4 regions of the Streptomyces sp. P9(2023) genome follow, and region 4 is predicted to be linked to each of the others. Evidence: riboswitches for the same ligand, from Rfam matches in the RefSeq annotation. Region 4 holds a riboswitch; each other region holds the start of a gene.
The links. Region 4 has a riboswitch for cobalamin ahead of Q5762_RS33155 (prenyltransferase/squalene oxidase repeat-containing protein). Riboswitches for the same ligand answer to the same signal wherever they lie in the genome.

Region 1 (7,656 bases), on a different contig from region 4:
CCAGCGAGGCGCGGGTCTCCGGCCAGCCCCGGGTCTTCAGACCGCAGTCGGGGTTGACCCAGAGCCGCTCGGCGGGGATGGCCTTCAGTCCTGTACGGAGCAGCTCGGCCGCCTCCTCGGCGCTCGGGACGCGCGGGGAGTGGATGTCGTACACCCCGGGGCCGGCCTCGCGCGGGTAGCCGTGCGCGGCCAGCTCGCGGGCGACCTGCATGTGCGAGCGGGCGGCCTCCAGGCTGATCACGTCCGCGTCGAGGTCGTCGATGGCCCGGACGATGTCACCGAACTCCGCGTAGCACATGTGCGTGTGGATCTGGGTGTCCGGCCGGACCCCGCCGGTGCTGAGCCGGAACGCCTCCGTCGCCCACGCCAGGTACTCCGGGTGGTCAGCCCGGCGGAGCGGAAGGGTCTCCCGCAGCGCGGGCTCGTCGACCTGGATGACCGACGTGCCCGCCGCCTCCAGGTCGTCCACCTCGTCGCGCAGGGCGAGCGCGACCTGCCGGGCGGTCTCGCCGAGCGGCTGGTCGTCCCGGACGAAGGACCAGGCGAGCATGGTGACCGGGCCCGTGAGCATGCCCTTGACCGGGCGGTGGGTGAGGGACTGCGCGTACGTCGTCCAGCGCACCGTCATCGGCGTGGGGCGGGAGATGTCACCGGCCAGGATCGGCGGGCGGACGTACCGGGTGCCGTAGGACTGGACCCAGCCGTGCTGGGTGGCGAGGTAGCCGGTCAGCTGCTCGGCGAAGTACTGCACCATGTCGTTGCGTTCGGGCTCGCCGTGCACCAGGACGTCCAGGCCGGTCTTCTCCTGGAAGGCGATCACCTCCTGGATCTCGGCCTTGACCCGCTCCTCGTACCCGGCCGTGTCGATCCGGCTCGCGCGCAGGTCGGCGCGGGCGGTGCGCAGTTCGGTGGTCTGCGGGAACGACCCGATGGTGGTCGTCGGCAGCAGGGGCAGGCCGAGGTGGGCGTGCTGGGCCACCGCCCGCTCGGCGTACGGCTGGGAGCGGCGGGCGTCGGCGGCGGAGACGGCGCCGGTACGGGCGCGCACGGCCGGATCGCGGGTGAGCGGCGACTCCGCGCGGGAGGCGAGGTCGGCCCGGTTGGCGGCCAGCTCGGCGGTGATCGCGGAGGTGCCGTGGGCCAGGCCCTTGGCGAGGGTGACGATCTCGGCGGTCTTCTGCCGGGCGAAGGCGAGCCAGCGCAGGATCTGCGGGTCGATGTCCCGTTCGGCGGTGGCGTCGAGGGGAACGTGCAGCAGGGAGCAGGACGCCGACACGTCGACCCGGTCGGCGAGACCGAGCAGGGTGCCGAGGGTCGTGAGGGACTTCGTCAGATCGTTGACCCAGATGTTGCGGCCGTCGACCACCCCGGCGACCAGCCGCTTGCCGGGCAGCCCGCCGACGGCGGCGAGGCCGTCGAGGTTGGCGGCGGCGGAGCCGGTGAAGTCGAGTGCGAGGCCCTCGACCGGCGCCTTGGCCAGCACCGGCAGGGCCTCGCCCAGCCGGTCGAAGTACGAGGCGACCAGCAGCTTCGGCCGGTCCGCCAGGCCGCCGAGGTCGCGGTAGGCGCGGGCGGCGGCGTTCAGCTCGGCCGGGGTGCGGTCCTGCACCAGGGCCGGTTCGTCCAGCTGGACCCACGTGGCGCCGGCGGCCCTCAGGTCGGCGAGGACCTCGGCGTACACCGGCAGCAGCCGGTCGAGCAGCGTCAGCGGGTCGAAGTCGGCGGCCACCCCGGGCGCGGGCTTGGCGAGCAGCAGGTAGGTGACGGGGCCGACGAGGACCGGGCGGGCCGTCAGGCCGAGGGAGAGGGCCTCCGCCAGCTCTCCGACCTGCTTCCCGGAGTCGGCGGTGAAGACCGTGTCAGGTCCCAACTCCGGGACCAGGTAGTGGTAGTTGGTGTCGAACCACTTGGTCATCTCCAGCGGCGCGACGTCCTGCGTGCCGCGCGCCATGGCGAAGAGGCCGTCGAGCGGCCCGGCGGCGACGGCGTCCCGGTGCCGCTCGGGGATCGCGCCGACCATGACGGTGGTGTCGAGGACGTGGTCGTAGAGCGAGAAGTCGCCGGTCGGCACCTCGTGGATGCCGGCCTCGGCGAGTCGAAGCCAGTGGGTGCGGCGCAGTTCGGCGGTGGTGGCCCGGAGGGCGTCGGCGGTGACGCGGCCCTTCCAGTACCCCTCGATCGCCTTCTTCAGCTCCCGGTGCTGTCCCTGCCGGGGGTAGCCGTACACGGTGGCGCGTGCTGCCGCGGCTGCGGGCTTGGTGGTCACGGAGAATCTCCTTCGCGAGATGAATCCCTGGATCCCGGCGACGGGACGAGGGCGCGAAGGGGTGACGAACCGGACGGTACGGGCGCACGGGAGGTGCGGCCGCCGTTCGGTATGGTCGCCGACCCGCCCTCGAGGTCACCGGAATGTCCGCGTACGAATGGTCCGTACGCGGGCAGATGGCAGGTCTTCGGACTCGCGGGCACGTCCTCTCGGGGAGGACACCTACTGGCCGTCGCTTCCCAGACCCGTACGGGTCCAGTGCGTATGACGGCGGTCGTTCACGCTCACCGCTGCGGGGCAGTCCCGGATTCCCACCGGGTTCCCTCTTACGACGCGTCCCGTCCGGCTGACGGGGGCGAACCAGCTGCACCGACCACCCTAAGGGGCAGCTCAGAGCGGTGACAGGGGAATTCCACCGTACGGATGGTGACTTGAGACACCCCTGTCGATCAGCTCACGTCCGCCCGGCTGTGCCGTCGTCCACGGGTTCCAAGGTCTCCTCCGGCGGTGCCTCGACCGGTGTCGCCGGGGCGGGAGTGGGGGTGGGAGTGGGGGCGGCAGTGGAAGCGGGCGCTTTGCGGAGGCGGCCGGTCAGAGCGGTGGCGATCGGTTCGGTGTAGCGGGCGGTGAGCGGGCCGAGGACGACGAGCACGAGGACGTAGGCCGTCGCGAGCGGACCGAGGGCCGGTTCGACACCGGCGGTGACGGCGAGACCCGCGATGACGATGGAGAACTCGCCCCGGGCGACCAGGGTGCCGCCGGCCCGCCAGCGGCCCTTGACCGAGATCCCGGCCCGGCGGGCGGCCCAGTAGCCCGTGGCGATCTTCGTCGCAGCCGTGACGACGGCGAGGGCGAGCGCGGGCAGGATCACCGGCGGGATGCTCGCCGGGTCGGTGTGCAGCCCGAAGAAGACGAAGAACACCGCGGCGAACAGGTCCCGCAGCGGGCTGAGCAGATTGTGCGCGCCTTCCGCGACCTCGCCCGAGAGGGCGATGCCGACGAGGAAGGCGCCGACGGCGGCGGAGACCTGGAGCTGCTGGGCGATGCCGGCGACCAGCAGGGTCAGGCCGAGCACGACGAGGAGGAGTTTCTCCGGGTCGTCGCTGGAGACGAAGCGCGAGATGACCCGTCCGTAGCGGACGGCGACGAAGAGGACCGTGCCCGCCACACCGAGCGCGATGGCGAGGGTGAGGCTGCCGGCGGCCAGACTCACCCCGGCGAGCAGGGCGGTGACGATCGGCAGGTAGACCGCCATGGCGAGGTCTTCCAGGACCAGGATGCTCAGGATGGCCGGGGTCTCGCGGTTGCCGAGGCGGCCGAGGTCGCCCATCACCTTGGCGATGACGCCGGAGGAGGATATCCAGGTGACGCCGGCCAGGACGACGGCGGCGACCGGACCCCAGCCGAGGAGCAGCGCCATTCCCGCACCGGGCAGTGCGTTGAGGGTGAAGTCGACGAGTCCCGCCGGGTATTGGGTCTTGAGGTTGGTCACCAGGTCACTGGCGGTGTACTCGAGTCCGAGCATCAACAGCAGCAGGATGACGCCGATCTCGGCGCCGATCGCGACGAACTCCTCGCTGGTGCCCAGCGGGAGCAGGCCGCCCTCGCCGAACGCGAGACCGGCGAGCAGATAGAGGGGTATCGGGGAGAACTGGAAGCGTCCGGCGAGCCGGCCGAGCAGGCCCAGGGCGAGGATGATCGCGCCGAACTCGATCAGGAAGACGGCGGAGGAGTGCATGACCTTCACTCCCGGCCGAGGATCGCGGCGGCCGCCTCGACGCCCTCGCGGGTGCCGATCACGATGAGGGTGTCGCCGCCGGCCAGCCGGAAGTCCGGGGCGGGCGACGGTATCGCGTCGGCCCGCCGCAGTACGGCGACGATGGAGGCGCCCGTCTCCGTGCGCATCCGGGTCTCGCCCAGCACCCGCCCGTTCCACTGCGAGTGCGCCGACAGCTCGATCCGCTCGGCGACCAGCCCCAGGTCCGTGGTGGAGAGCAGATTGGGGCTGTGGTGCGAGGGCATGAGCGCGTCGATCAGCGCCTCCGCCTCCTTCGCGGTCAGCTTCGCCGAAAGCGCGCATTCGTCCGGGTCGTCGCGCCGGTATGCGTTGAGGGTCCGGCTGCCGTCCCGGTGGGCTATCACCGAGAGACGGCGGTGCTCGCGGGTGGTCAGGTCGTAGCGGACCCCGATGCCGGGGAGCGGTGTGTTGCTCATGCGTGGAACGGGCACGGGAAACCCCCATGGACGTGCTGGCGCCGGACTGAGGTGCGAAAACGGACCCCCGAACATCACCCTATCGAGCGCTCTACGGCGCGAGGGTCGCGATCTCGTGCTCGAACAGGGCCTCCGCGACGACTCTCTCCATCCCCGTGAAGTGGCCCGCGAGTTCGAGCGAGAGCACCCGTGGAGCCGGGTCCAGAAGGCCATCGCCGTGGCGAAGGGGTCGCCCGCGCCCGCCGCCTCGCCGGCCCGGAGCAGCGCGCCCATGATCTCGGATGGTCGCCATGGAGGCGACCGGGGTCTCCTTCGCGGAGCAGCAGATGCGGCGGGGCCGGTACTACGACCAGCCGCCGTTCCCGTTCGTCCCCGGGTACGACCTGGTGGGCACGGTCGCCGCCGTGGGGGCCGGGGTCGGTCCGGAGCTGCTCGGCACCCGGGTGGCCGCGCTGACCAAGACCGGCGGCTGGGCCAGCCACGTCGTGCTCGACGCGGCGGACGTCGTTCCCGTGCCGGAGGGTCTCGGGGCCGCCGAGGCGGAGACCGCCGTCGTCAACGGGATCACCGCTACGGCAGCGCCGCCACCCGTGACGACTCGGGCTCGAAGCAGTGGCCGGTCCTCAAGATCCTCGGCCGGGTGTGGGTGTGGCACGTGCTGCCCAACGGCCGTAGCGCGTATTTCTACAACGTCTGGGGTGGCCGGGCCTTCGCCGCGGACCGCTTCCGGAGCCGTCTGCGTACCGACCTCGGTCAGGTCTTCGAGGCGATGCGGCGCGGCGATGTCAGGGCCCGGATAGCGGCCGAACTCCCGCTGAGTCAGGTCGCCGAGGCGCTGCGGCTCGCCGAGTCGGGCACGGTGAACGGCAAGGTCGTCCTGACTCCGTGACGCTGCTGCTACGCGGCGCCGTGACGCTCGGTCCCGGGCTGGACAGTGTCCCGTCCCGGCCATAGCCTCCTCCCAACCTATTCAATTAATTGAGTATTGCGAGGGTTCATGCACCCGTTCCGCAAGGCCGTCGAGAACCGTGACGCGGCCGCCATCGAGGCGCTGCTGGCCGAGGACGTCGTCTTCACCAGCCCCGTGGCCTTCAAGCCGTACGCGGGCAAGGCGATCACCGCCGCCATCATCCGGGGCGTGACCCGCGTCTTCGAGGACTTCGCCTACGAGCGCGAGATCGCCAACCCCGACGGCCGAGACCACGCCCTCGTCTTCACCGCGGCCGTGAACGGCCGTCAGATCCAGGGCTGCGACTTCCTCCACTTCGACGAGGACGGGCGGATCGACGACTTCATGGTGATGGTCCGACCGTTGTCCGCCGCCCAGGCACTCGCCGAGGCGATGGGCGCGCAGTTCGACCGCATAGCACGGGAGGCGGCGGGGGACGCCGAGTGACGGGGTCCTACCAGGTCGGTCCCAGGGCGAGGAGCCGAACCTCGACCACGGTGACGTGCGGGTTGGCGGGAACGCCCGGCCGCCGGGCCCTCGGTGGCGACCCGGCCGCGCCGAGGCGGTCGGCCAAGACCGGGGCGGCAGGGGCTTTCGCCGCCGGATCCTGACCGGTCACCTCAAGCAGGGCGTCGGCGCGGGTCGGCGACCCGCGCCGACAGATCCTGGGCGTACGGCGTGGGCGCGACGCCGCGCGGCAAAGGGGGGCTACGGATCAGGCCAGCTTCTTCACCAGTTCGGCGGCGAGCGGGGCGGCGGAGGACGGGTTCTGGCCGGTGAGGAGGTTGCGGTCGACGACCACGTGCGGGGCCCACGGCTCGCCGACCTGGACGTCGATGCCTGCCTCGACCAGACGGGTCTCCAGGAGCCACCTGGCCTTGTCGGCCAAGCCCGCCTGCGCCTCCTCGGCGTTGGTGAACGCGGTGACCTTGTACCCCGCGAAGGCGTTCGTACCGTCCTCCTTCGTGGCGGCCAGCATCGCGGCCGGGGCGTGGCACACGACGGCCAGCGGCCGGCCCGAGGCGAGGGCGTCGACGAGGAGCCGTCCGGACACCGGGTCGACGGCGAGGTCCTCCATCGGACCGTGGCCGCCGGGGTAGAAGACGGCCGCGTAGTCGTCGAGGCGTACGTCCTTCAGGGCGATCGGCTGCCCGAGCTCGGTGATCGACGCGAGGGTGGCGGCGACCCGGTCGGCGCCCTCCTGGCCGCCGTTGAACTCCGGCGCGAGGCTGCCCCGGTCGACGGTCGGGACGACCCCGCCGGGGGTCGCGACGACGATCTCGTGCCCGGCGGCCTTGAACGCCTCGTACGGGGCGACGGCCTCCTCGGCCCAGAAGCCGGTGGGGTGCTTGGTGCCGTCGGCGAGGGTCCAGTGGTCGGCGCCGGTCATCACAAAAAGGATCTTGGCCATGGTGAGGTCACTCCGAGGGTGTCGCTGACGTGGCTGACGTTCCGCAATCGAAGCTATGCCCGCCACGGAAAGATCTCCCTCACCCGGTCGGCGACCCGCCGGAATGCGTCGTGCGGAGCAGCGGGAGGTTCTTCTCCACGGCCGCCGCCCACGAGCCGTCCGCCACCATGGCCTTCAGCGCCGCCTCGATCCGCGCCCGCAGGGGGCTGCCCTTCGGCAGGCCCACGCCGTAGCGCTCGTCGCTCCACCGGAAACCCGCGAGTTTGAACTTCCCCCGGTACGGGTCCTGTGCGGCGTATCCCGCGAGAAGCGCGTTGTCCGTGGTGACGGCGTCGACCGCGCCGGAGGCCAGGTCCTCCACGCACTGCTCGTACGTGTAGCGCCCCTTCACGGACGCCCACGTGCGGATCTTCGCCAGGGCGTTCTCCGCAGAGCCGGACCCCGTGGCCGAGCACACGCTCTTGTCGCGCAGATCGGCCTCCCGGGTGACGGCCGTATCGTCGGCGCGGAGCAGGACGTCCTGGTGGGCCGTGAGGTACGGGCCGACGAAGTCGACCTGCTCCGCGCGCCGGTCCGTCATCGCGTAGGCCGCCACGACGAGGTCGACCTCACCGCTGGAGAGGAGTCGCTCCCGGTCGACGCTCGTGACCTCCTTCCAGGCGATGTCGGCAGAGTCATGGCCGAGGGCGCGGGCGAGGTACCTCGCGACGTCCGCGTCCAGGCCGGTGATGGTCCCGTCCGGCTGTCGCCCACCGAAGCCGGGCTGGAACCTGAACCCGACCGTGAGCGAGGGCGTACGGGAGGTGCTGGGTGATA
Region 2 (7,656 bases), on a different contig from region 4:
GCCCCGGACGTACCCGCTGACCCACTACGACGGCGACACGTTCAGCTTCGAGACGCGCGGCGAGAACGCCGTCGGCCGGACCGAGGTCACGTTCTGCGGAGACGGGAAGACCGCCCTCCGTCGCTGACCCGGTGGCGCGTCGGCCGCGGGAGGACGACCCTTCGCCGTCCTTCGGCAGCAGGAGAAGTGGTGGCGCGGAACCTACGATGGTGGGTGAGGGCCCCATCCAGCCCAGGCTGCGTGAGGCCCCCGGCGGGCTGAAGCACGAGTCGAGCGCGAGCACACGGACAGCGAGGTGCGTGATGAGCAGGCTCGTAGAACAGATCGATGTCGACGCGCCGATCCAGACAGCATGGGACGGCCTCCACCGCGTGGAGGCGTATCCGCGGTTCCTCGAAGGAGTCCGCGAGGCCCGCCCGGAGGGCGAGACCCGGGCGCGCCTGAGCACGGACATGGGCGGCCGGACGAAGGAGATCCAGGCCGAGATCACCGACCGCGACCAGGAACACCTGATGCGGTGGAAGACCACGAGCGGTCCTGATATGTCGGGATCCTTCTCTCTGCTGCCCATCGACCAGGAGCACACCCGGGTCCAGGCGCGGGTCGAGTACGACCCGGGCACCGTCAAGGACACCTTCGGCGGGCCGAAGGGCTTCGCCCAGGTGCAGGCGATGGAGCGGCTCGTACGGACCGACCTGGAGCACTTCAAGCAGCTGGTGGAAGAGAAACGGTGACCTGGGCGGTGACCTAGGGGCTACGCCTCCGGGTACCGCCGCGGCGTCCACGTGATCGTGCGGCCGTCGCCGCGCTCGACCGCCCGGGTCTGGGAGGACCCGATCAGCAGCAGCGTGCGCATGTCGACCTCGCTCGGCTCCAGGGTCTTCAGGGTCACCACGCGCACCGACTGCTCCGGGCCGCCGACGTCCCGCGCCACGACCACCGGCGTCTCGGGCGAGCGGACGTCGAGCAGCAGCTCGCGGGCCGCCGCCACCTGGTGCGTACGGGACGTGGAGCCCGGGTTGTAGAGGGCCAGGACCAGGTCCGCCTCCGCCGCCGCGCGCAGCCGTTCCGCGATGACCTCCCAGGGCTTGAGGCGGTCGGAGAGGGAGATCGTGGCGTAGTCGTGGCCGAGCGGGGCGCCCGCCGCGGCCGCCGCCGCGTTCGCGGCCGTCACCCCCGGGAGGACCCGTACGGGAACGTCCGCGTACCGCTCCTCCGACGCCACCTCCAGGACCGCCGTCGCCATCGCGAAGACGCCCGGGTCGCCGCCCGAGACGACCGCGACCCGCCGCCCGCGCCGTGCCAGGTCGAGCGCGAACTCGGCGCGCTCGGACTCGACCTTGTTGTCCGAGCCGTGCCGCCGCTGGTCGGGGCGGAGCGCCGGGACCCGGTCGAGGTACGTGGTGTAGCCGACCAGGTCGTCGGCGTTGACCAGCGCGCCGCGCGACTCGGGCGTCAGCCAGGGCGCGCCCGCCGGGCCGGTGCCGACGACGACGACCTCGCCCCGCTCGCGGGACTCCGGCGCCACGGAGTCGATACGGGAGGGCAGCACGGCGACGGAGAAGTACGGGACCGTCTCCGGGTCGACGTCCGCCAGGGTCCCGGTCCGCTCCCCCGCCATGAACGCCCGCTCCACATACCGCGCGTCCTCGAGCCGGCCCGCCCGTTCGAGCGCGCGCCGCACGGTCGGGAACGTCCGGCCCAGCTTCATCACCACCGCCGAGTCCGTGCCCGCGAGACGGGCCGTCAGCTCGTCCTCGGGCAGGGTGCCGGGGACGATCGTCAGGACCTCCTCCGCCTCGCACAGCGGCTCCCCGAGCCGGGCGGCGGCGGCGCTGACCGAGGTGACGCCGGGGATGACGGTGGTGTCGTAGCGGTGCGCGAGCCGCTTGTGCATGTGCTGGTACGAGCCGTAGAAGAGCGGGTCGCCCTCGGCGAGCACGGCCACCGTGCGGCCGGCGTCCAGGTGCGCGGCGAGGCGGGCGGCGGCCTCCTCGTAGAAGTCGTCGAGCGCGCCCCGGTAGCCGCCCGGGTGGTCCGTGGTCTCCACCGTGAGCGGGTACATCAGCCGCTCCTCGATGTGGTCCTCGCGCAGGTGCGCGGCGGCTATGGCGCGCGCGATGGAACGGCCGTGCCGGGCGGAGTGGTACGCGACGACGTCGGCGGCCTCGATCGCCTTCACCGCGGCGAGCGTCATCAGCTCCGGGTCGCCGGGCCCGAGGCCGACCCCGTACAGCTTTCCGGTCGTGGTCCCGCTCATGCCTGGATCTCCGCTTCGTGGGCGAGGGCGTTGACGGCGGCGGCGGTCATCGCGCTGCCGCCGCGCCGGCCGCGTACGACGAGGTAGTCGAGGCCGAGTTCCTGGGCCGCCAGGGCGTCCTTGGACTCGGCGGCGCCGACGAAGCCGACCGGGATGCCGAGGACGGCCGCCGGGCGGGGCGCGCCCTTGGCGATCATCTCCAGGAGGTGGAAGAGCGCGGTCGGCGCGTTGCCGATGGCGACGACGGAGCCTTCGAGGCGGTCGCGCCAGAGTTCGAGGGCGGCGGCGCTGCGGGTGGTGCCGAGCTCGGCGGCGAGCGCCGGCACGGACGGGTCGGAGAGCGTGCAGACCACGTCGTTGTCGGCGGGCAGCCGCTTACGTGTGACACCGCTGGCGACCATCTGCGCGTCGCACAGGATCGGCGCGCCGGCGCGCAGGGCGGCGCGGGCGCGGGAGACGACGTCCGGGGAGTAGGCGAGGTCGCGGACGAGGTCGGTCATGCCGCAGGCGTGGATCATGCGGACCGCGACCGTGGCGAGGTCCGCGGGCAGCCCCGCGAGATCGGCCTCGGCGCGGATCGTGGCAAAGGACTCGCGGTAGATCGCCGCGCCGTCCTTCTCGTAGTCGAACATCCTGTTGCTCTCGCTCATCTCGTGGTTGCTGAGGGGGTGCGGGCCGCCGCGACGGCGTCGGGAAGGTCTGTACGGGGGGTGGGGCGGCCGTCCACGAGGTAGGTGCCCTCGCCGGTGGCGACGACGTCGACCCACGCGGGGGCCTGCGGGTGGCCGCACCGGCGCTCGCACCCGGAGAAGTGGACGGGGAGGCCGCCGCGGCCCGGGTCGGCATCGGCGCGGACGTCGGCGAGGGACTTCGCGCAGCCGGGGCGCCCGGTGCAGGCGCCGACGCCGACCCAGGGGGAGCGGGGGTCGGTGATCAGGCCGTACGTGTCGAGGGCGCGCAGGCGGTGCGCGGCGGCGGCCCGGTCGGGGAAGCCGGTGACGACGGCACCCCGCCAGGGGGTGAGCCGTACGTCGCCGCCGCTCTCCGCGAGGGCCCGAAGCTGGGCCGCCGTGAACCGCCCGAGCGGCGCGAGGACGTGCAGGGCGGTCCCACCGAGCGGCCCGGGCAGGGGCGGGGCGCCCTGGGACATCTCCCGCGCCGGTACGGGCTCCGCCGCGATCCCGGCTCCGCCGAGGGCGCCGGCCAGGTCCGGCACGCGGTCCTCGGGCAGTTCCCGCACCCGCCAGGCGCCGTTCCCGGCGGTACGGGCGGTGTCCAGGAAGGCCCCGGCGGCGGCGAGCGCGGCGCCGGGGGCGTCGGCGTCGGCGACCAGGAAGTCCTGGCCGCCCACCCGGAGCCGTACCGAACGCGGCCCGGGCCCTCCTGCGATCAACGTCACATCTCCGCCGAGCCCTGCCACGTCCCCGCGCCCGTCGTCGAGGACGAAGAGGAACCGCCCGGAAAGCGCCGCCGTCCACGCCCGCCCGCACAGCAGCGAGTCCAGCTCGCGGGCCCACAACTGCACGTCAGCACGGCCGAGTCCGTCGAGCCCGGCCGTCGGCGAGGCCACGATGTTCCGGACCCGCTCGTGGGTCGCGGAGGGCAGCAGTCCGGCGTCCGCGAGCACCTCCGCGAGCTCCGCCCCGCACCCCTCACCGAGCCCGCGCAGCTCCACGTTCCCCCGCGAGGTGACACTGACCGACCCGTCGCCGAGATCCTCGGCGGCCGCCGCCAGAACCATGACCTGACGTACCGTCAACAACCCTGCGGGCAGCCGCAGTCGGGCCAGCCGTCCGTCATCGGCGGCATGCAGCCGAAGCGCCCCGGGGCAGGCGTCACCACGGTCCCGTACGGGCGGTTCGCCCGGGTTGGGCGTTGTGGGTGGGGTGGGCGGCATGGCCGCGAGCATACCCACGCCGTCAGCGGTCCCCACCCGGCCCGGAAGGCGCACGATCTACTATGCAATCCGGCATGGGGTCCCAGGACCCCGGGGAGGAAGCCCGGTGAGAATCCGGCGCGGTCCCGCCACTGTGAGCCAGGCCCCGTGAGGGGTCGGGTGAGTCAGGAACTCCTGCCGTCCACACGACCACCCGGGGCGCGGACAACCCCGAGGAAGGCCTGCGCACGCATGCGAATTCTGTTGCTGTCGCACTCCGACACCGACCTGCTCAGCGCCCGTGCGGCCGGCGGTCCGGTCGAGTACCGGTTCGCCAACCCGTCCCGGCTCGCCCTGGACGACCTCGGCGGGCTCCTCGACGGCGCCGACCTCGTTCTCGTACGGCTCCTCGGCGGGCTGCGGGCCTGGGAGGACGGGCTCGACGCGCTGCGCACCGCCGGAAAGCCGCTCGTCGTGCTCAGCGGCGAACAGGCCCCGGACGCCCAGCTCATGGAGGCGTCCACCGTCCCCGTCGGCGTCGCCACCGAGGCCCACGCGTACCTCGCGCACGGCGGCCCGGCCAACCTGGAGCAGCTCGCCCGGTTCCTCTCCGACACCGTGCTGCTCACCGGCCACGGCTTCGAGGCCCCGGCCGCCGCGCCCACCTGGGGTCCCCTGGAGCGCGCCCCGCGTACGGAGACCGGCCCGACCGTCGCCGTGCTCTACTACCGCGCCCACCACATGAGCGGGAACACCGCCTTCGTCGACTCCCTCTGCGAGGCGATCGAGGACGCGGGTGCCCAGGCCCTGCCGCTGTACGTCGCCTCCCTGCGCGCCCCCGAGCCCGAGCTGCTCGAAACGCTCCGGCGCGCGGACTCGATCGTCACCACCGTGCTCGCCGCCGGTGGCACCAAGCCGGCAGAGGCGCAGGCCGGCGGCGACGAGGAGGCCTGGGACGCGGGGGCGCTCGCCGCCCTCGACGTACCGATCCTGCAGGCGCTCTGCCTCACCGGATCGCGCGCGGCCTGGGAGGAGAACGACGAAGGGCTCTCCCCGCTGGACGCCGCCAGCCAGGTCGCCGTGCCCGAGTTCGACGGCCGGCTGATCACCGTCCCGTTCTCCTTCAAGGAGATCGACGAGGACGGCCTCCCGGCGTACGTCGCCGACACCGAGCGAGCCGCCCGTGTCGCCGGGATCGCCGTGCGCCACGCCCGGCTGCGGCACATCCCGAACGCCGAGAAGAAGCTCGCGCTCGTCCTCTCCGCGTACCCGACCAAGCACTCCCGGATCGGCAACGCGGTCGGCCTGGACACCCCCGCCTCCGCCGTGGCCCTGCTCAGGCGGCTGCGCGAGGAGGGGTACGACTTCGGTCCCGTGGAGGAGATCCCCGGCCTGGTCTCCGGTGACGGCGACGAGCTGATCTACGCCCTGATCGAGGCCGGCGGCCACGACCAGGACTGGCTGACCGAGGAGCAGCTCGCCCGCAACCCGGTCCGCATCCCGGCCGCCGACTACAAGCGCTGGTACGCGACCCTCCCGGAGGAGCTGCGCGAGGGCGTCGAGCGGCACTGGGGGCCGCCGCCCGGCGAGATGTTCCTCGACCGGTCCCGTAACCCCGAGGGTGACATCGTCCTCGCCGCCCTGCGGCGCGGGAACCTGCTGATCCTCATCCAGCCGCCGCGCGGCTTCGGCGAGAACCCGATCGCGATCTACCACGACCCCGATCTCCCGCCGTCCCACCACTACTTGGCTGCCTACCGCTGGATCGCGGCGCGCGCCGAGGACGGCGGTTTCGGGGCGGACGCGATGGTCCACCTCGGCAAGCACGGCAACCTGGAGTGGCTGCCGGGCAAGAACGCGGGCCTGTCGGCCGCGTGCGGCCCGGACGCGGCGCTCGGCGACATCCCCCTGATCTACCCGTTCCTGGTCAACGACCCGGGCGAGGGCACCCAGGCCAAGCGGCGCGTGCACGCGACCCTGGTCGACCACCTGGTGCCGCCGATGGCCCGCGCCGACTCCTACGGCGACATCGCGCGCCTGGAGCAGCTGCTCGACGAGTACGCGCAGATCTCCTCCATGGACCCGTCCAAGCTGCCCGCGATCCGCGCGCAGATCTGGACGCTGATCCAGGCGGCGAAGCTCGACCACGACCTGGGCATGGCGGACCGCCCGGCGGACGACGGCTTCGACGACTTCCTGCTGCACGTCGACGGCTGGCTGTGCGAGGTCAAGGACGCGCAGATCAGGGACGGTCTGCACGTGCTCGGCGGGGCGCCGGTGGGCGAGGCGCGGGTCAATCTCGTCCTGTCGATCCTGCGCGCCCGCCAGATCTGGGGCGGCACGCAGGCCCTGCCGGGTCTGCGCGAGGCCCTCGGCCTGGACGAGTCCGCCGCGACCCGGACCACCGCCGACGAGGCGGAGGCCACGGCGCGCGAGCTGGTCGAGGCGATGGAGGCGGCGGACTGGTCCGTGGACGCGGTCGCGACCGTCGCGAAGGCGTACGGCCCCGATGTCGCCGCCGTCCTCCGGTTCGCGTGCGAGCAGGTGGTGCCCCGGCTGGCGGCGACCACCGACGAACTCACCCACGCCGTCCACGCGTTGAACGGCGGCTTCGTCCCGGCGGGCCCGTCCGGCTCGCCCCTCCGGGGCCTGGTCAACGTGCTGCCGACCGGCCGGAACTTCTACTCCGTCGACCCCAAGGCCGTCCCCTCCCGCCTCGCGTGGGAGACCGGCCAGGCGCTCGCCGACTCGCTCCTGGAGCGCTACCGCTCCGACAACGGCGAGTGGCCGACGTCCGTGGGCCTGTCCCTCTGGGGTACGAGCGCGATGCGCACGGCCGGCGACGACGTGGCCGAAGCCATGGCGCTGCTGGGCATCCGCCCCACCTGGGACGACGCCTCGCGCCGGGTGAACGGCCTGGAGGCGATCCCGCTCGCCGAGCTGGGCCGCCCGCGCATCGACGTCACGCTGCGCATCTCGGGCTTCTTCCGGGACGCGTTCCCGCACGTCATCGGCCTCCTGGACGACGCCGTACGGCTGGCCGCCGGGCTCGACGAGCCGGCCGGGGACAACTACGTACGGGCGCACGCGCAGGCCGACCTGGCCGAGCACGGCGACGAGCGGCGGGCGACCACCCGGATCTTCGGCTCGCGGCCGGGCACGTACGGCGCGGGCATCCTCCAGCTGATCGACTCCCGTGACTGGCGGACGGACGCGGACCTCGCCGAGGTGTACACGGTGTGGGGCGGGTACGCGTACGGCCGGGGGCTCGAAGGCCGTCCGGCGCGCACCGAGATGGAGACGGCGTACAAGCGGATCGCGGTGGCCGCGAAGAACACGGACACCCGCGAGCACGACATCGCCGACTCCGACGACTACTTCCAGTACCACGGCGGCATGGTGGCGACCGTCCGCGCGCTCACGGGCGCGGCCCCCGAGGCGTACATCGGCGACTCCACCCGCCCGGAGACGGTCCGCACCCGGACGCTGGTCGAGGAGACCTCGCGGGTCTTCCGGGCTC
Region 3 (7,656 bases), on a different contig from region 4:
AGAACATCAACAACCCCGTGGGCCAGGGCGGCGGCCAGCGCAAGAGGCTGTCCCGCGCCGAACGGCAGAACAACGGTCCGCACCGCAACCTCGACCGCCAGGGTGCAGCCGACCAGAAGGCGGAGCTGGTGCGCAAGATGCGCGAGAAGGCAGGCGCAGCTGAGGGCGCCGGGCAGACGGGCGACGACACGGCACAGAGCTGACGCACCGCCGCCGCAGGGCGGCACCGCACGGGGCAGGGCCCGGACCGCGACGCGCGATCCGGGCCCTGCTGCCGTACCGGGGCCCGCCTCAGGCCCGGGTCCCCAGGCGCGGCCGGGTCCGATGCCTGGAACGCGGAGGCGTGCCACGCGCCCGGCCTCGACCGGCCCCCTGGAGCGCTGCCATCGCAGGTACGCGTACCGCGGGGCCCTACGACCTGGCCGGCCACGCCGACGTACGGCTGATGCACGAGCGGGTGATCCGCGAGGCGCAGACTCCCGAAGACCTGCACGCCCACCTCAATGCCGACGTGCTGCTAGTACTCCAGCCGAAGCGGGTCACTGATCAGCTTCGCGTGGGTGGCGCGGTCGCCCTGAGGTGCTTGATGTTGACCACCGAGGCCTTGGCCAGTGCCAGGGGGTTCAGGAAGCGCAGGGGGCCGATCAGGCGGGAGCCGAAGAGGTGCATGTGACGGGCCAGTGATGCGTCGAGCGTCGCCGCCGAGAACATCAGGCGTTCCACGGGGTTGAACGGGCGGGACCTGGCGAAGTCGACGGCCAGCAACTGGTGGCCGGTCAGGCGGCGGCGGTGCCTGCGGGCGTAGAGCGCGAGTGACCTGTCGAGGTCGCCCCGGCCCGTCGCCGCCGCCGCGGTCGCCTCCGTCAACCAGTGCGCGGACTGCAGAGCCCACCCGCAGCCCACTCCCCACAGGGGATCGCCGGTCAGGGCGGCGTCGCCGATGAGCGCGATGCCCGGTGCGGTCGGCTTGCGGGTGTGGAGCGGGTAGTCGACCATGCCGGTGATCTTCGTGATCCGCTCGGCGGCGTCGATGGGCGGCGCCTCCGGGAGGGCGCGTACGAAGGCGGCGAAGCTGCCCTCCAGGTCTTCCCTGAAGGCCGGCAGCCGCTTCTTGTCCGGGAGCACCGCGAGGACCGTCACCCCGTCGTCGTTCGGGAACGCGTACGCCATGTCGGGCTCCAGGAACCAGGCATGACTGACCCCGCCGGGCAGCGGAAGGTCGCGGAAGTGCGCGAGATAGCCGAACCGGCCGTTCTCGTACCGTCGAGCCGGCACCTCGGCGAGCTTCGCCACGGCCGAGTCCTTGCCGTCGGCGCCGACCACCAGACGGGCCCTGATCTCGCGCTCGCCCTGCGGGGACGACGCGCGCACCCCGACGGTTCGCCCGGCGTCCCGGACCAGTCCGGTCACCTGATGGCCGAGGAGCAGATCGACGCCAGGGGTCTGCGCCGCGTGGGACCTGATCAACGGGTCGAGGGTGCTGCGCCGGATGTTGTACCCGTACGGGAGCTCGGGGCCCGCCGGTGCGGACCTCGGCTCGATCCAGCCCCAGCGGGTGTGCCAGCGGGCCGCGTTACGGACGGCTCCCGCCTTCTCGAGAGCGGGGATCAGGCCGAGTTCGTCCAGCACCGGGTACGCGCAGGCCGTGAGGGAGTGGGTGCACAGCACCTTGTACGCCTCGGGGTCCGAGCGGCGTTCCAGCAGGGCGACGCGGGCACCGCGTCGAGCGAGCAGGATCGCCGCGGCGCTGCCGGCGAGGCCGGCTCCGCTGATGACGACGTCGTAGTCCTGTACCGCACTCTCAGGCGTGGCCATGCGCTGAGCGCCCCCTCGGGATGTCGGTGCCGTTCGTGGGAGTGGTGAAGGTGCCGTGCCGTGCCGTACGCCCCCGCTGTCAGGCGCATGACCAATCTAATCGGCCCATGAGCCGCATGGTGTGCGATCAGGCCTCCCGGACACCTGCCCCTCAGGCACACCCGGCCACCTGGAAGTGGGCTGGTCAGGGTGGCGCGAGGGGCGAGAGAGCCCGTCCGGGCTCGATTCGCAGGATCCTCCGGCGGGCGCTAGGCGCGCCGGGTGGCGACCGTGCCCAGGACGCGGAGGTGCGGGCGGGCGTCGGCGGTGGGGTGGCTGATCTCCACGCGGACGCCGTAGACCTCGGCGATCAGGGGTGCCGTGAGGACCTCGCGCGGGGCGCCGGCGGCGACCACCCGCCCCTCGGCGAGCATGACGATCGTGTCGCAGTACATCGCGGCCAGGTTCAGGTCGTGGAGCGCCACGACGGTGGTGATCCGCAGGCTCGTCACCAGGTCGAGCAGTTCCAACTGATGCTGGATGTCGAGGTGGTTGGTGGGCTCGTCCAGGAGGAGTTCGCGCGGCTCCTGGGCGAGGGCGCGGGCGATCTGGGCCCGTTGGCGTTCGCCGCCGGACAGGGTGTGCCAGGGCTGGTCCGCGCGGTCGGTGAGGCCGGTGCGGTGCAGGGCGTTCCGTACCGCCTCCTCGTCCGCGGCGGAGGCCGGACTCCAGGCGCGGCGGTGCGGGATACGGCCGAGACGTACGACGTCGGCCACACCGAGCTCGACGAGCGTGTCGGCCTGCTGCTCGACGACCGCGACCCGCCGGGCGACGTCCCGCCGCCGCAGGTCGTGGAGCGGGTCGCCGTCGAGGCGGACCACGCCGGAAGCGGGGGCGAGGACGCCGCAGAGCAGCCTCAGGAGGGTCGACTTCCCGGAGCCGTTGGGGCCGAGGAGACCGGTCGTGGTGCCGGGTTCGGCGGTGAGGGTGACGCCGTCGAGGATCAGCCGTCCTGCGGCGGTCCGTGTGACGCGGTCGGCGCTGAGTGTCATCGGCGGGCGCTCCGGCTCCGGTACAGGACGAGGACGAAGGCGGGTACGCCGACGAGCGAGGTGACGACCCCGACCGGCACTTCCTGCGGTTCGAGGACGGTACGGGCGAGGGTGTCGACCCAGACGAGGAAGACGGCTCCGCCGAGCGCGGTGACGGGCAGCAGCCGGCCGTGCCCCGGCCCGACGAGGGCGCGTGCGGCGTGCGGCAGGACGAGGCCGACGAAACCGATCGCGCCGGCCGAGCTGACGAGGGCCGCGGTGAGCAGGGCGGTGGCGCAGAGCAGCACGAGCCGGGTCCGGGCGACCCGTACACCGAGGGTGGCCGCCGCGTCCTGGCCGAAGGCGAAGGCGTCCAGCGTACGGGCGTACCCGAGGCAGACGGCGAGCGTCGGGACCAGGACGGCGAGGCACAGCCATACGTCGGTCCAGCCGGCGCCGCCGAGCGAGCCGAGGAGCCAGAAGAGGACGCCGCGGGTCGTCTCGGCGTCGGCGGAGGTGACGACGACGAACGAGGTCAGCGCGGAGAACAGCTGCATGGCAGCGACACCGGACAGGACGACCCGGTCGGTCGTACCGCCGAGGACATGGCTCAGCAGGAGCATCGCGGCGAAGGAGCAGAGCGCGCCGGCGAACGCGCCCGCCGAGACGGAGAGGGCTCCCCCGCCGACGCCGAGGACGACGACCACGACGGCCCCGGTCGACGCCCCGGAGGAGACACCGAGGACGAAGGGGTCGGCGAGCGGGTTACGCAGGAGGGACTGCATCACGGCGCCGCAGAGCGCGAGTCCGGCGCCGCAGACGGCGGCGAGAAGAGTGCGCGGGAGCCGCAGGTTCCAGATGATGCCGTCCCTGATCGGGCTGAGGCCCGAGGGTTCCCCGCCGAGGTGGGAGGCGACGACGGACAGGACGTCGCCGACGCCGATGTCGGCGGGGCCGATGGTGACCGCGACGGCGAGGGAGAGGACCAGGGCGACGCACCCGAGCGCGAGGTGCGCGAGGGTACGGGTCATCGGGTGGGGTGGTGGCGGCGCAGGCCGGCGGCGAGCTGCTCGATGCCCTCGACGGTACGGATCGTCGGGTTCATGGCCTGGCCGCTGAGGAGGACGTACCGCTTGTTCCGTACGGCGTCCATCGTCTTCGTCACGGGGTGGGACTCCAGGAACTCGATCTTCTTCGCCGCACTCTCCCCGGACTGCGCCTTACGCGTGAGGTCACCGATCACCAGGATGTCGGGGTCACGGTCGGCGACCGCCTCCCAGCCGATCTGTGGCCATTCGTCGGTGGTGGAGTCGAAGACGTTCTTCACCCCGGTCTCCCGGGTGATGACCCCGGGTGCGCCACAACAGCCCGCCATGTAGGGGGACTCGGAGTCGGAGAACCAGTAGAGGACGCTGACGCCTTGCGCGTCGAGCCCCTCGGTGGCCTTCGCGACGCGGCCCTTGAGCTCGGCGACGAGCGCCTCACCGCGCTCCTCGACGCCGAACACCCGGGCCAGGTCGCGGACTTCGCCGTAGACGGCCTCCATGGTCAGCGGCTCGGTGCGCTTGCCGTCGCCCCCGCCGCTGTTGTCCTTGCCCTGGCAGTCGGACGGGGAGAGGTATGTGGGGACGCCGAGCTTCTCGAACTGCTCGCGGGTGGCCACGCCACCCTTGGCGAGAGTGGAGGCGAACGAGGCCGCCACGAAGTCGGGTTCGGTGTCGAGGACCTTCTCGAAGGAGGGGTAGTTCTCGGCGAGCCGCGGGACGTCGGCGGCGGCCTTCTCCAGGCCCTTCATCACCGGGTCGGTCCAGGTCGCGGTGCCGACCATCCGGTCGGCGAGGCCCAGGGAGAGCATGATCTCGGTCGTGCCCTGGTTGAGCGAGACCGCCCGGCGGGGGCCGCCGCCCGCGATCTCGACCGTACGGCCGCAGTTCTCGACCGACCGTGGGCCGGTGGCGGCCGAGGAGTCGCCCTTGCCCGCGCCGGCGCTGCCGGCGCCTCCGCCGCCACCTCCGCAGCCGGTCAGCAGCAGGGCTCCGGAGAGGAGCAGGGTGAAGGTGCGGGCGGCTGGGCAGGCGAAGGCCACGGCTCTTCCTCGGCGTCGAGGGCCCATGCGCGGGGCCCGTGTCGTACGGATACCGCCAGCAGGTCTTCGGACTCGGGATCACCCGGACGGAGCGCCTTCCCGGACCGGCTCCCCGGTCCAGTGGCTTCGTGCCCCGCCCGTCACCCTCACCGCTGCGCGTCAGCTCCGGATTCGCACCGGATTCCCTGACTCCGTACGTCACGCACGTGAGTTCGACTGGCTACGGCAAGCTACCACAGCGTCCGATCGGGCCCACCGGGGCGCGGTCGGGGCCGTACGGGCGCGTTGGCCCAGGCCGTGCGGGCGCGTGGTGCAGGCCGTGCGGGATACTGCGGGCATGCGGATCTCAGCCAGGGCGGACTACGCGGTACGTGCCGCGCTGCAGCTCGCCGCGTCGCGGGACGACGAGCCACTGAAGGCGGAGGCCATCTCCGAGGCGCAGGACATCCCCCACAAGTTCCTCGAAGGCATCCTGAACGACATGCGCCGGGGCGGTCTCGTGGTGAGCCGGCGGGGCGGCAACGGCGGCTACCGACTGGCGCGGCCCGCCGAGGCCATCAGCATCGCGGACGTCATACGCGTCGTGGAGGGACCGCTCGTCTCGGTGCGCGGCGTCCGGCCCCCGGACCTCACGTACACAGGTCCCGCCGAGTCGCTCCTGCCGCTGTGGGTCGCGCTGCGGTCCAACGTGCGCGAGATCCTCGAAGGCGTCTCGCTCGCCGACGTGGCGACGGCACAACTGCCTGCCGAGGTGACGGAGCTGGCCAGCGCCCCGGAGGCCTGGACCAATCCCTGAGACGGTTCCGTCCGGCATGTGAACACCCTCTTGGGATGGCCGTCTCGTTCTGCCACGATCCCTATCAGCCAGGTAGGAGAACTAGGGATCCCGGGAGGGTGGCGGCAGTGCCCATGCGAACGTTCGACCGCGTGGACCGCCTGTCGACCCTGCTGACCTCCCGTCGCCACATCGACCTCGGCCGTCACTCCAGCGCCATCTGTCGCGCCGCCTGACGCTCAGCGCCGCCCCGCGCAGCCGCCTTCCCGGCTTGCCCGCCCCGCTGTCCGTACGTACGCACCTTCCTGCTCGCCCAGCACCCGAGAGGACACCTCTGTGTCTGCCGCCAGACCGTTCACCACCCTGCGTACCGTCGCCGCCGTAGCGGCGCTCCCCCTGCTGCTCGCTTCGTGCGGCTACGGCTCCGATGCCGCGACCGACGAGAAGAAGGTGGCCGCCGAGGGCGCGAAGCTCTCGACGGAGTCGGTCCGCGTCGGCTACTTCCCGAACCTGACCCACGCCACCGCCCTCGTCGGCGACCAAGAGGGCATCATCCAGAAGGAGTTGGGCGGGACGCAGCTGAAGGTCTCCACCTTCAACGCCGGCCCCTCCGAGATCGAGGCGCTGAACGCGGACTCCATCGACATCGGCTTCATCGGCCCCTCCCCCGCGATCAACGGCTACACCAAGTCCAAGGGCAAGAACCTCCGGATCATCGGCGGTTCGGCCTCCGGCGGCGTGAAGCTGGTCGTCAACCCCGAGAAGATCCGGACCCTGGACGACGTCAAGGGCAAGCGGATCGCCACCCCGCAGCTCGGCAACACCCAGGACGTCGCCTTCCTCAACTGGATCTCCGAACAGGGCTGGAAGGTCGACGCCCAGAGCGGCAAGGGCGACGTCTCCGTCCTCCGCACGGACAACAAGGTCACCCCCGACGCCTACAAGTCCGGCTCCATCGACGGCGCCTGGGTACCGGAACCGACCGCCTCCAAGCTGGTGAGCGAGGGCGGGAAGGTCCTTCTCGACGAGTCGTCGCTGTGGCCCGACAAGAAGTTCGTGATCACGAACATCATCGTGTCGCAGAAGTTCCTCGGCGAGCACCCCGACGTCGTCGAGGCCGTACTGCGCGGCTCGGTGAAGACCAACGAGTGGATCAACGCCAACCCCGACAAGGCCAAGGCATCCGCCAACGCCAAGCTGAAGGAACTCACCGGAAAGCCCCTGGGCCCCAAGGTCATCGACAGCGCCTGGCCCTCCATCCAGTTCACCGCCGACCCGCTCGCCGCGACCCTCCAGGCCCAGGCCGACCACGCCGTCAAGGCAGGCCTCCTCAAGCAGCCCGACCTGAAGGGCATCTACGACCTCGGGCCGCTCAACAAGATCCTCAAGGCCGCGGGCAAGCCGGCGATCGGCGACGCCGGCCTCGGTGTCGATGGCTAGCTCTTCCGGACGTCCTTGACGAAGACGACGCCGTCGCTGTCCGCCAGGTGGGCCGGGTCGAGCGGGGCGTAGCCGAACCAGGGGGAGACGCGGGGCGCCGGCCGCGTATCGCCCAGGGCGGTGGCGAGGCGCCGGGCGTCGATGACGCAGCGGTCGCCCGGGAGCGCGTACAGGAGCCCTTCGAGGGTGTCCACCGGCGGCGCGTCCACTCCCTGGTGCCGGATCGTGCCGAGGGCGGTGGCCACGAAGGCGTACTCCTCGCCGAGCCGGGTGCTCACCAACGCACCGGCGCTCCACCACTCCACCGGCCCCTCCCACATCCGCATCGTGCTCTTCTCCCGCTGGAGATGGGAGTTGTGGGCGTACACCAGCACCGGGCCTCGTGCGGCGACGGCGAGGAGGTTGTCGGCCATCATCTGGTCCCGTACGCCCAGCAGCCGGGGCATGCGGGCCGGTGAGGTGTCGGCCATCCAGTGGTGGTAGCGGAGCAGGCCGGTCGCGGTACGCGCGGACAGCCGCGCCCGGTCCCA
Region 4 (7,656 bases):
ACCGGACAGCCCTCGGCCGCAGCGAGCACCCGCTCGTTCGCGTCGGACTCCGGTGCGCGCGGGTGGGACTGGCGGGCCGAGTCGAGCCGGAAGCCGTCCGGGGCGTGGTTGATGCACATACCGGAGCCGATGCAGACTCCCCGGTCGACCTCCACGTGCCAGCGGTCGCCCATCACGCACCACCCGGCCCCTCGTACCCGGCGGGCAGGTGGACCATCTTGTGCTCCAGGTACTCGCCGAAGCCCTCGGGGCCGAACTCCCGCCCCAGGCCGGAGTTCTTGTAGCCGCCGAACGGACCGAGCATGTCGAGGCTGAAGGTGTTGATGTTGAAGGTGCCCGTGCGGACCTGCCGGGCGAAGTCGATGCCGTGCTCCACGTCCCCGGTCCAGACGCTGCCGCTGAGCCCGAAGTCGGAGTCGTTGGCGATCCGGAGCGCCTCGGCCTCGTCCCCGTACGGGAGAAGGCAGATGACGGGCCCGAAAATCTCCTCGCGGGCGATCCGCATGGAGTTGTCGACGGCCCCGAAGAGGGTCGGCTCGACGTACCAGCCGCGGTCGAGGCCCGCCGGGCGGCCGCCGCCGGTCAGCACCTTGGCGCCCTCGTCCTGGCCCAGCTTGATGTAGTCGAGCGAGCGCTGCCGCTGCCGCTGGGCGACCAGCGGGCCGACCTGGGTGGCCGGGTCGAGCGGGTCGCCGACCACCAGCGCGCCCGCGGCGGCGGCGAATGCCTCGGCGATCTCGTCGTACCGGCTGCGCGGGGCGAGGATGCGGGTCTGGGCGACGCACGCCTGCCCGTTGTTCATCCAGGCGGCCGGGACGATCCCGGCGACGGCGGTGGCCAGGTCGGCGTCGGGCAGGATGACGGCGGCGGACTTGCCGCCCAGTTCGAGGGTGACGCGGGTGAGGTTGCGGGAGGCGACCTCCATCACGCGCTTGCCGGCCGCGACCGATCCGGTGAAGGAGACCTTGTCGACGCCCGGGTGGCCGACCAGGTACTCGCTGACCTCGCGGTCGGCGGGGAGGATCGAGAGCACCCCCTCGGGCAGCCCGGCCTCGGTCGCGATGTCGGCGAGGATGTACGAGTCGAGGGGCGACTCGGGCGAGGGCTTGAGGACCACCGTGCAGCCCGCGAGCAGCGCGGGCCCGAGCTTGGCGGCGGCGGTGAACTGCGGGACGTTCCACGGCACCACCGCCGCGACGACCCCGACCGGCTCGCGCCGTACGAGGATCTGCCCGAGGGCCCCGGTGCGCCGCTCCTCGTACGGGAAGGCCCGGGCGATGTTGATCGCCGAGTCCCAGACCATCATGGCGCCGAGGGCCTGGGCGAGGATGCTCCAGGAGTACGGGGAGCCGTTCTGGGAGCTGATCGAGCGGGCGATCTCCTCGTGCCGTACGGCGATGGCGTCCTTGATCCGGCCGACGACCTCGATCCGCTCCTCAAGGGTCATCCGCGGCCAGGGCCCCCGGTCGAAGGCCTCGCGGGCGGCGGCGACGGCCCGGTCGACGTCGGCCCGGGAGGCGTGCGGCACCCGGCCGATGACCTCCTCGGTGTGCGGCGAGATCACCTCGATGACGTCACCGCCCGCCGGGTCGGTCAACTCCCCGCCGATGTACAGCTTTCCGTGCTCCACAAGCTCGGTCATGACCGACTGCCTCCCGGAACCCGCAATGTTTCTGACTAGGTATCAGACTGTGTACCAGAACTGATACCAGTTCTAGTTATAGTTGGGAATGGTCGAGCAAGCGCCGTGCTGTCGCGCAGAGATGAGGGCCCATGAGCCAGGTGACCGAGCACGGCGGAGGCGTCTGGTCGATCCGGGTCCCCATCCCGGACAACCCGCTCGGCCACACCCTGGTCCATGTCGTCGACACCGACCGGGGGCCCGTACTGATCGACACCGGCTGGGACGATCCGGCGTCCTGGACGGAACTTTCGGACGGGCTCGACGCGTTGGGTACTTCCGTACGGGAAGTGCACGGGGTCGTCATCACCCACCACCACCCCGACCACCACGGCCTCTCGGGGCAGGTCCGTGAGGCGTCCGGGGCGTGGATCGCGATGCACGCCGCCGACACCGCCGTCGTCCGCCGCACCCGCGAGTCCGAGCCCGGTACCTGGCTGGACTACCTCGCCCGCAAGCTGGCCGCCGTCGGCGCGCCCGAGGAGCACACCGCGCCGCTCCTCGCCACCCGGGCCTCCGGCCGCCGCGCGAGCACCCTGCCCGGGCTGCGCTCCGCCCTCCCCGACCGCGAGATCGTCCCCGGCGAACTCCTCGACCTCGCGGGCCGCCGGCTGCGCGCGATCTGGACGCCCGGCCACACCCCGGGCCACGTCTGCCTGCACCTGGAGGAGGAGCACCCGGCCCAACTGCCCGGGCACGGCCGGCTCTTCTCCGGTGACCATCTGCTGCCCGGGATCTCCCCGCACATCGGCCTCTACGAGGACCCCGACGATGCCACCGCGACGGACCCGCTCGGCGACTACCTGGACTCGCTGGAGCGGATCGGGCGGCTCGGCGTGGCCGAGGTGCTCCCCGCCCACCAGTACGCCTTCGCCGACGCGGCCGGGCGGGTACGGGAACTGCTCGACCACCACGAGGAGCGGCTGACCGGACTCCTGGACCTCCTCGCGACCCCGCTCACCCCCTGGCAGCTCGCCGAGCGGATGGAGTGGAACCGCCCGTGGGAGCAGATTCCGTACGGCTCCCGGACCATCGCCGTCAGCGAGGCCGAGGCGCATCTGCGCCGGCTGGTGAAGCTGGGCCGCGCGGAGGCGATGGCGGGCACGGACCCGGTGACGTACGTGGCGGTGTGAGGGCGCGCGGGCGTGGCGGTGTGAGGGCGCGCGGGCCGAGGGCCGGCGCAGGCCCTGCGGCCCCCGCGCGCGCCGGCTCAGGCCCTGACGATCCGGAGCAGCGACGCGCTCAGGACGACCGGGGAGGCCAAGGCTCCGAGGATTCCGGTCGGCAGGGCCACCGGTGCACCAGGCCCGCCCGGTGCCCCCCGTCGAGCGCGTGGGCGAGCCCGGAGAGAAGCCGCCACAGGGCGTCCCCCGGCAGCGGCCCGTACGCGATCACGTCCTCCGAGAACGCGGGCCCGGGAACGTACGCCGTGGCCAGCCAGGGCACCGCCGCCTCCGGGTCGGCATCCAGGACGGGTACGGTCCCGGCCCCCGCAACGACTGGGCGGCCCTGACCTCGCGGGCGAACCGCTTGCGGAAACCGGGGTCGGAGGCCAGCGCGCCGTGCACCGCCTTGAGCGCGACCGTCCGCCCGCCCGGCGAACGGCCGAGGTAGACGCAGCCCATGCCGCCCTCCCCCAGGCGGTAGAGCAACCGGTACGCGCCCACCCGACGCGGATCGGTCTCCGTCAACGGCCGCATTCCGCACCCCCGTGAGACGCCGTCCTCCCGAACCGCGGTCAGCGTGGCACAGCGGGCACGGGCCCCGGCAGCCTGCGTGTGAGGCGCCTCGCACCCGGTCGGTACCCACCGGCCGGGCCGTGTACGGGCCGGTAGAGTGGGCGCGTCGTCCTCACACCCGTACGGGGGGAAGCCGGTGCGAATCCGGCGCTGACCCGCAACCGTGACCGTCCTTCGAGCTTCGAGTCCTGGAGCTTCGAGCCTTCGAGCTTTCGAGGACGGAAGTCGGATTGCCCCGCCCGGGACGTGACCGCCGGCACCGTCGAGGAATACGGAGCCGAGCCTGGTGCCTCAAGCGTGCCGGTGCCCGGCCGCAGGAGAGGCCACAGCTCGCATGACCACCGTCCGCCGCGGCGCCGCCGCGTTCGCAGCCGCAGCGGTGCTCTGCACCGGCTTCGCCCCCGTCGCGTCCGCCGCGCCGTCCCCCTCCACCTCCACGACCCCGGCGCCACCGGCGGTCCCCGCCGGTCTTTACGGCACGAAGGACCCGACGTACGACGGTGTGTGGCGCCAGTCGCTCGCCTTCATCGCCCAGACGACCAGCAACATGCAGCCGGCCGACGAGGCCGTGGCCTGGCTGACGAAGCAGCAGTGCGCCACCGGCGCCTTCGCCTCCTTCCGTCCGGACCCGGCAAAGGCCTGTGACCAGGCGACCATGCTGGACACCAACGCCACCGCCGTCGCCGTCCAGGCCCTCACCGGCGTCAAGCGCGCGAGCACCGACCCGGAGCCGCTCGCCAAGGCCGCCGAGGCCGGTGCGAGCTGGCTGAAGAGCGTGCAGAACAAGGACGGCGGCTGGGGCTACAACCCCGGCAGCCCCAGCGACGCCAACTCCACCTCGATCGTCCTCAGCGCGCTCACCGCGCTCGGCCAGAAGCCCGGCGAGGTCAGGTCGGCCGAGGGGAAGACCCCGTACGACGCCCTGCTCGGCCTGGCCGTGCCCTGCTCCGCCGAGGACGGCCCGGGCGCCTTCGCGTACCAGCCCGACAAGGACGGCAAGCTGCTCGCGAACGCCGACGCGACGGCCGCCGCCACCCTCGCCGGGCTCGGCAAGGGCATCACCGCGCGTGGCGTGAACCCCCAGCAGACCCCGACCTGCACGGACTCGGCGAAGCGCACGATGGACCGGGCCGCGCTCAACGGCGCCTCCTACCTGGCCACGGCGCTCGCGAAGACCGGCCACCTGAACACCCCGCCGATGCCCGGCGCCACCGACCCGACCGAGCTCCCGGACCACGGCAACACCGCCGACGCCGTCGTCGCGCTCGCCGCGGCCGGTGCCACGCAGGAGGCGGCCGGCGCGCTGAGGTGGCTCCAGCAGAACTCCGTCGCCTGGGCGAAGGAGAGCGGCCCGGCCGCGTACGCGCAGCTGATCCTGGCCGCGAAGGCGATGCACGTCGACCCGCGCGCCTTCGGCTCGACCGACCTCCTCCAGGAGCTGGCTGCCACCGGCCCCGCGCCGAAGGCCGTGCCGTCCGCGGCGCCGCAGGCGAGCGACGACGACTCCGGCTCCTTCGACCTGTGGTGGATCATCGGCATCGGCATGGTCGTCGGCGTCGGGATCGGCTTCCTGCTGAGCGGGCGCAGGAAGTGAGGGCGCCCCGGCTGCTCGGATCGGCGGCCGGAGTCGTCGGCGGTGTGGTCCTCACGCTGGCCGTCGCCGCTCCCGCGCAGGCCGCCGGCTACCGGTACTGGTCGTACTGGGAGAACGACGGCGGCGGGACGACCTGGTCGTACGCGACGCAGGGCCCGGCGATCGCCCGGCCCTCCGACGGGGACGCGGTCGGCTTCCGCTTCGCGGTCAGCGAGGACACGAGCGACGCCTCCCGGCCCTCCGCGGCCCCCGACTTCTCGGCGATCTGCGGCGGTACGGAGGCGAAGGCCAGCACCAAGCGGGTCGCGGTCGTCGTGGACTTCGGCACCCCGCAGGACGCCCCGGAGGGGGAGACTCCGCCCACGCCGGCGATCAGGACGGGCTGCGCGCAGGTCCGTACGGACGCGACGGGCGCGGAGGCGCTGGCCGCGGTGGCGAAGCCGCTGCGGTACGACAGCGCGGCGCTGCTGTGCGGGATCGCCGGATACCCGGCGAAGGGGTGCGGGGAGCAGGTGGCGGCGACGGAGCCGAACCCACTCTCCACGGAACACCTGCCCACCGGGGATCCCAACATGACGGCCTCCAAGACCGTGGACGGTGACGGTGACGGCGGGCCGTCCGTCGGGATCGTCGTGGGCGGCGCCGCCGTGCTCGTCCTCGGTGGCGCCGCGCTCTGGAAGGCCCGCCGCCGCGCATGATCCGTGCCCCCGAGGCGAGCCGTTCCAACGCGCTGCACGCGGGCGCCTGGTGGCTCTGGGCGCTCGGCCTGGCCGTCGCCGCCTCCCGTACCACCAACCCGCTGCTCCTCGCCGAGGTCGTCGCCGTCGCGGGCTATGTCGTCGCGGCCCGGCGCACGGACGCGCCCTGGGCGCGCTCGTACGGGGCGTTCGTGAAGCTGGGCCTCTTCGTGGTGGCCCTGCGGGTGGTGTTCTCGGTGGTGCTCGGCTCGGCGATCCCGGGGAGCGTCGAGCTGTTCACGCTGCCCGAGGTGCCGATGCCGGAGTGGGCGCAGGGCGTGCGGATCGGCGGCCGGGTGACGGCGGAGCAGGTCGTCTTCGCGGTGTACGACGGCGCGAAGCTGGCGGCCCTGCTGATCTGTGTGGGCGCGGCGAACGCGCTCGCGAACCCGGCGCGGCTGCTCAAGTCGCTGCCGGGCGCGCTGTACGAGGCGGGGGTCGCCGTCGTCGTGGCGATGACCTTCGCGCCGAACATGGTGGCCGACGTGGTCCGGCTGCGGACCGCGCGACGGCTGCGGGGGCGGCCGACGGGCGGGGTGCGGGCGGTGCTCCAGATCGGGCTGCCGGTCCTGGAGGGCGCGTTGGAGCGCTCGATCGCGGTGGCGGCGTCGATGGACGCGCGGGGGTACGGCCGTACGGCGCAGGTGCCGCGGGCGGTCCGCCGGACGACGAACGTGCTGACGCTGGGCGGGTTGCTCGGGGTGTGCGCGGGCTCGTACGGGCTGCTGGCGGCGGAGGGTGCGGGGTACGGGCTTCCGCTGGTCGTCGCCGGTCTTGTCGCGGCCATGGCCGGGCTCCGCCTCGGCGGTCGGCGGGCGGTACGGACCCGGTACCGGCCGGACCGGTGGGGCGTACGGGCCTGGCTCGTCGCCGGGTCGGGGGTGGCTGTGGCGGCGCTGATGATCTGGGCGAACGGGTACGCGTACGAGGCGCTGCACCCGGGTGTCGTACCGCTCGTGGCGCCGGAGCTTCCGCTGTGGCCGGCCGTGTCGTTGCTGGTGGGCCTGGTGCCCGCGTTCGTGGCGCCTGTGCCCGTATCCGCATCCGTATCCGCATCCGTATCGAAGGAGTCGTCGTGATCCGGTTCGAGAACGTCTCGGTGCGGTACGGGGACGGCGCGGCGCCCACGCTTCAGGGCATCGACCTGACGATCCCCGAGGGCGAACTGGTCCTGCTGGTCGGGCCGTCGGGCGTCGGCAAGTCGACGCTCCTCGGCGCGGTGTCGGGCCTGGTCCCGCACTTCACGGGCGGCACGCTGACCGGGCGGGTCACGGTCGCGGGCCGGGACACCCGGACGCACAAGCCGCGGGAGCTGGCGGACGTGGTCGGCACGGTCGGCCAGGACCCGCTGGCGCACTTCGTGACGGACACGGTCGAGGACGAGCTGGCGTACGGGATGGAGTCCCTGGGGCTCGCGCCGGCGGTGATGCGGCGGCGGGTGGAGGAGACGCTGGACCTGCTGGGGCTTGCCGAGCTGCGCGACCGGCCGATCGCCACGCTCTCGGGCGGGCAGCAGCAGCGGGTGGCGATCGGCTCGGTGCTGACTCCGCACCCGGAGGTGCTGGTCCTGGACGAGCCGACGTCCGCCTTGGACCCGGCGGCGGCGGAGGACGTCCTCGCGGTGTTGCAGCGGCTGGTCCACGACCTGGGCACGACGGTCCTGATGGCGGAGCACCGGCTGGAGCGGGTGGTGCAGTACGCGGACCAGGTGCTACTGCTGCCGGACGGGGTCATGGGCCCGCCGGCGGAGATCATGACGGTCTCGCCGGTCCACCCGCCGGTGGTGGCGCTGGGGCGGCTGGCGGGCTGGAGCCCGCTGCCGCTCACTGTCCGGGACGCGCGCCGGCGGTCCGCCGACCTGCGCGCCCGGTTGGCGGGGCGGGCGCCGGGGGCGGGTGCGCCGGT

Region 1: linked by a shared signal. The riboswitch ahead of metE (5-methyltetrahydropteroyltriglutamate--homocysteine S-methyltransferase) and the one ahead of Q5762_RS33155 (prenyltransferase/squalene oxidase repeat-containing protein) in region 4 are both predicted to bind cobalamin.
Region 2: linked by a shared signal. The riboswitch ahead of cobN (cobaltochelatase subunit CobN) and the one ahead of Q5762_RS33155 (prenyltransferase/squalene oxidase repeat-containing protein) in region 4 are both predicted to bind cobalamin.
Region 3: linked by a shared signal. The riboswitch ahead of Q5762_RS30455 (ABC transporter substrate-binding protein) and the one ahead of Q5762_RS33155 (prenyltransferase/squalene oxidase repeat-containing protein) in region 4 are both predicted to bind cobalamin.

The regions. Positions count from the first base shown of each region.
Region 1 is NZ_JAUPWM010000010.1:130,639-138,294, forward strand. Features, by position in the region: gene metE (5-methyltetrahydropteroyltriglutamate--homocysteine S-methyltransferase) at 1-2,266, opposite strand, end outside; cobalamin riboswitch at 2,427-2,646, opposite strand; gene Q5762_RS17030 (cation:proton antiporter) at 2,721-4,004, opposite strand; gene Q5762_RS17035 (TrkA C-terminal domain-containing protein) at 4,010-4,495, opposite strand; partial or broken gene Q5762_RS17040 (alcohol dehydrogenase catalytic domain-containing protein) at 4,762-5,369, shown strand; gene Q5762_RS17045 (nuclear transport factor 2 family protein) at 5,478-5,876, shown strand; gene Q5762_RS17050 (type 1 glutamine amidotransferase domain-containing protein) at 6,145-6,840, opposite strand; gene Q5762_RS17055 (glutamate ABC transporter substrate-binding protein) at 6,920-7,656, opposite strand, start outside.
Region 2 is NZ_JAUPWM010000018.1:39,467-47,122, forward strand. Features, by position in the region: partial or broken gene Q5762_RS22370 (hypothetical protein) at 1-127, shown strand, start outside; gene Q5762_RS22375 (SRPBCC family protein) at 303-734, shown strand; gene Q5762_RS22380 (precorrin-2 C(20)-methyltransferase) at 755-2,260, opposite strand; gene Q5762_RS22385 (precorrin-8X methylmutase) at 2,257-2,892, opposite strand; gene Q5762_RS22390 (cobalamin biosynthesis protein CobG) at 2,907-4,169, opposite strand; cobalamin riboswitch at 4,213-4,352, shown strand; gene cobN (cobaltochelatase subunit CobN) at 4,389-7,656, shown strand, end outside.
Region 3 is NZ_JAUPWM010000036.1:52,300-59,955, reverse strand. Features, by position in the region: gene Q5762_RS30475 (DUF6243 family protein) at 1-203, shown strand, start outside; gene Q5762_RS30470 (NAD(P)/FAD-dependent oxidoreductase) at 547-1,815, opposite strand; gene Q5762_RS30465 (ABC transporter ATP-binding protein) at 2,064-2,846, opposite strand; gene Q5762_RS30460 (iron chelate uptake ABC transporter family permease subunit) at 2,843-3,856, opposite strand; gene Q5762_RS30455 (ABC transporter substrate-binding protein) at 3,853-4,938, opposite strand; cobalamin riboswitch at 4,951-5,147, opposite strand; gene Q5762_RS30450 (Rrf2 family transcriptional regulator) at 5,249-5,707, shown strand; gene Q5762_RS30445 (putative leader peptide) at 5,821-5,922, shown strand; gene Q5762_RS30440 (aliphatic sulfonate ABC transporter substrate-binding protein) at 6,023-7,126, shown strand; gene Q5762_RS30435 (erythromycin esterase family protein) at 7,123-7,656, opposite strand, start outside.
Region 4 is NZ_JAUPWM010000046.1:7,955-15,610, reverse strand. Features, by position in the region: gene Q5762_RS33175 (ferredoxin) at 1-173, opposite strand, end outside; gene Q5762_RS33170 (aldehyde dehydrogenase) at 173-1,642, opposite strand; gene Q5762_RS33165 (MBL fold metallo-hydrolase) at 1,774-2,814, shown strand; gene Q5762_RS33160 (hypothetical protein) at 3,073-3,372, opposite strand; cobalamin riboswitch at 3,504-3,677, shown strand; gene Q5762_RS33155 (prenyltransferase/squalene oxidase repeat-containing protein) at 3,755-5,014, shown strand; gene Q5762_RS33150 (SCO2322 family protein) at 5,011-5,712, shown strand; gene Q5762_RS33145 (energy-coupling factor transporter transmembrane component T) at 5,709-6,830, shown strand; gene Q5762_RS33140 (ATP-binding cassette domain-containing protein) at 6,827-7,656, shown strand, end outside.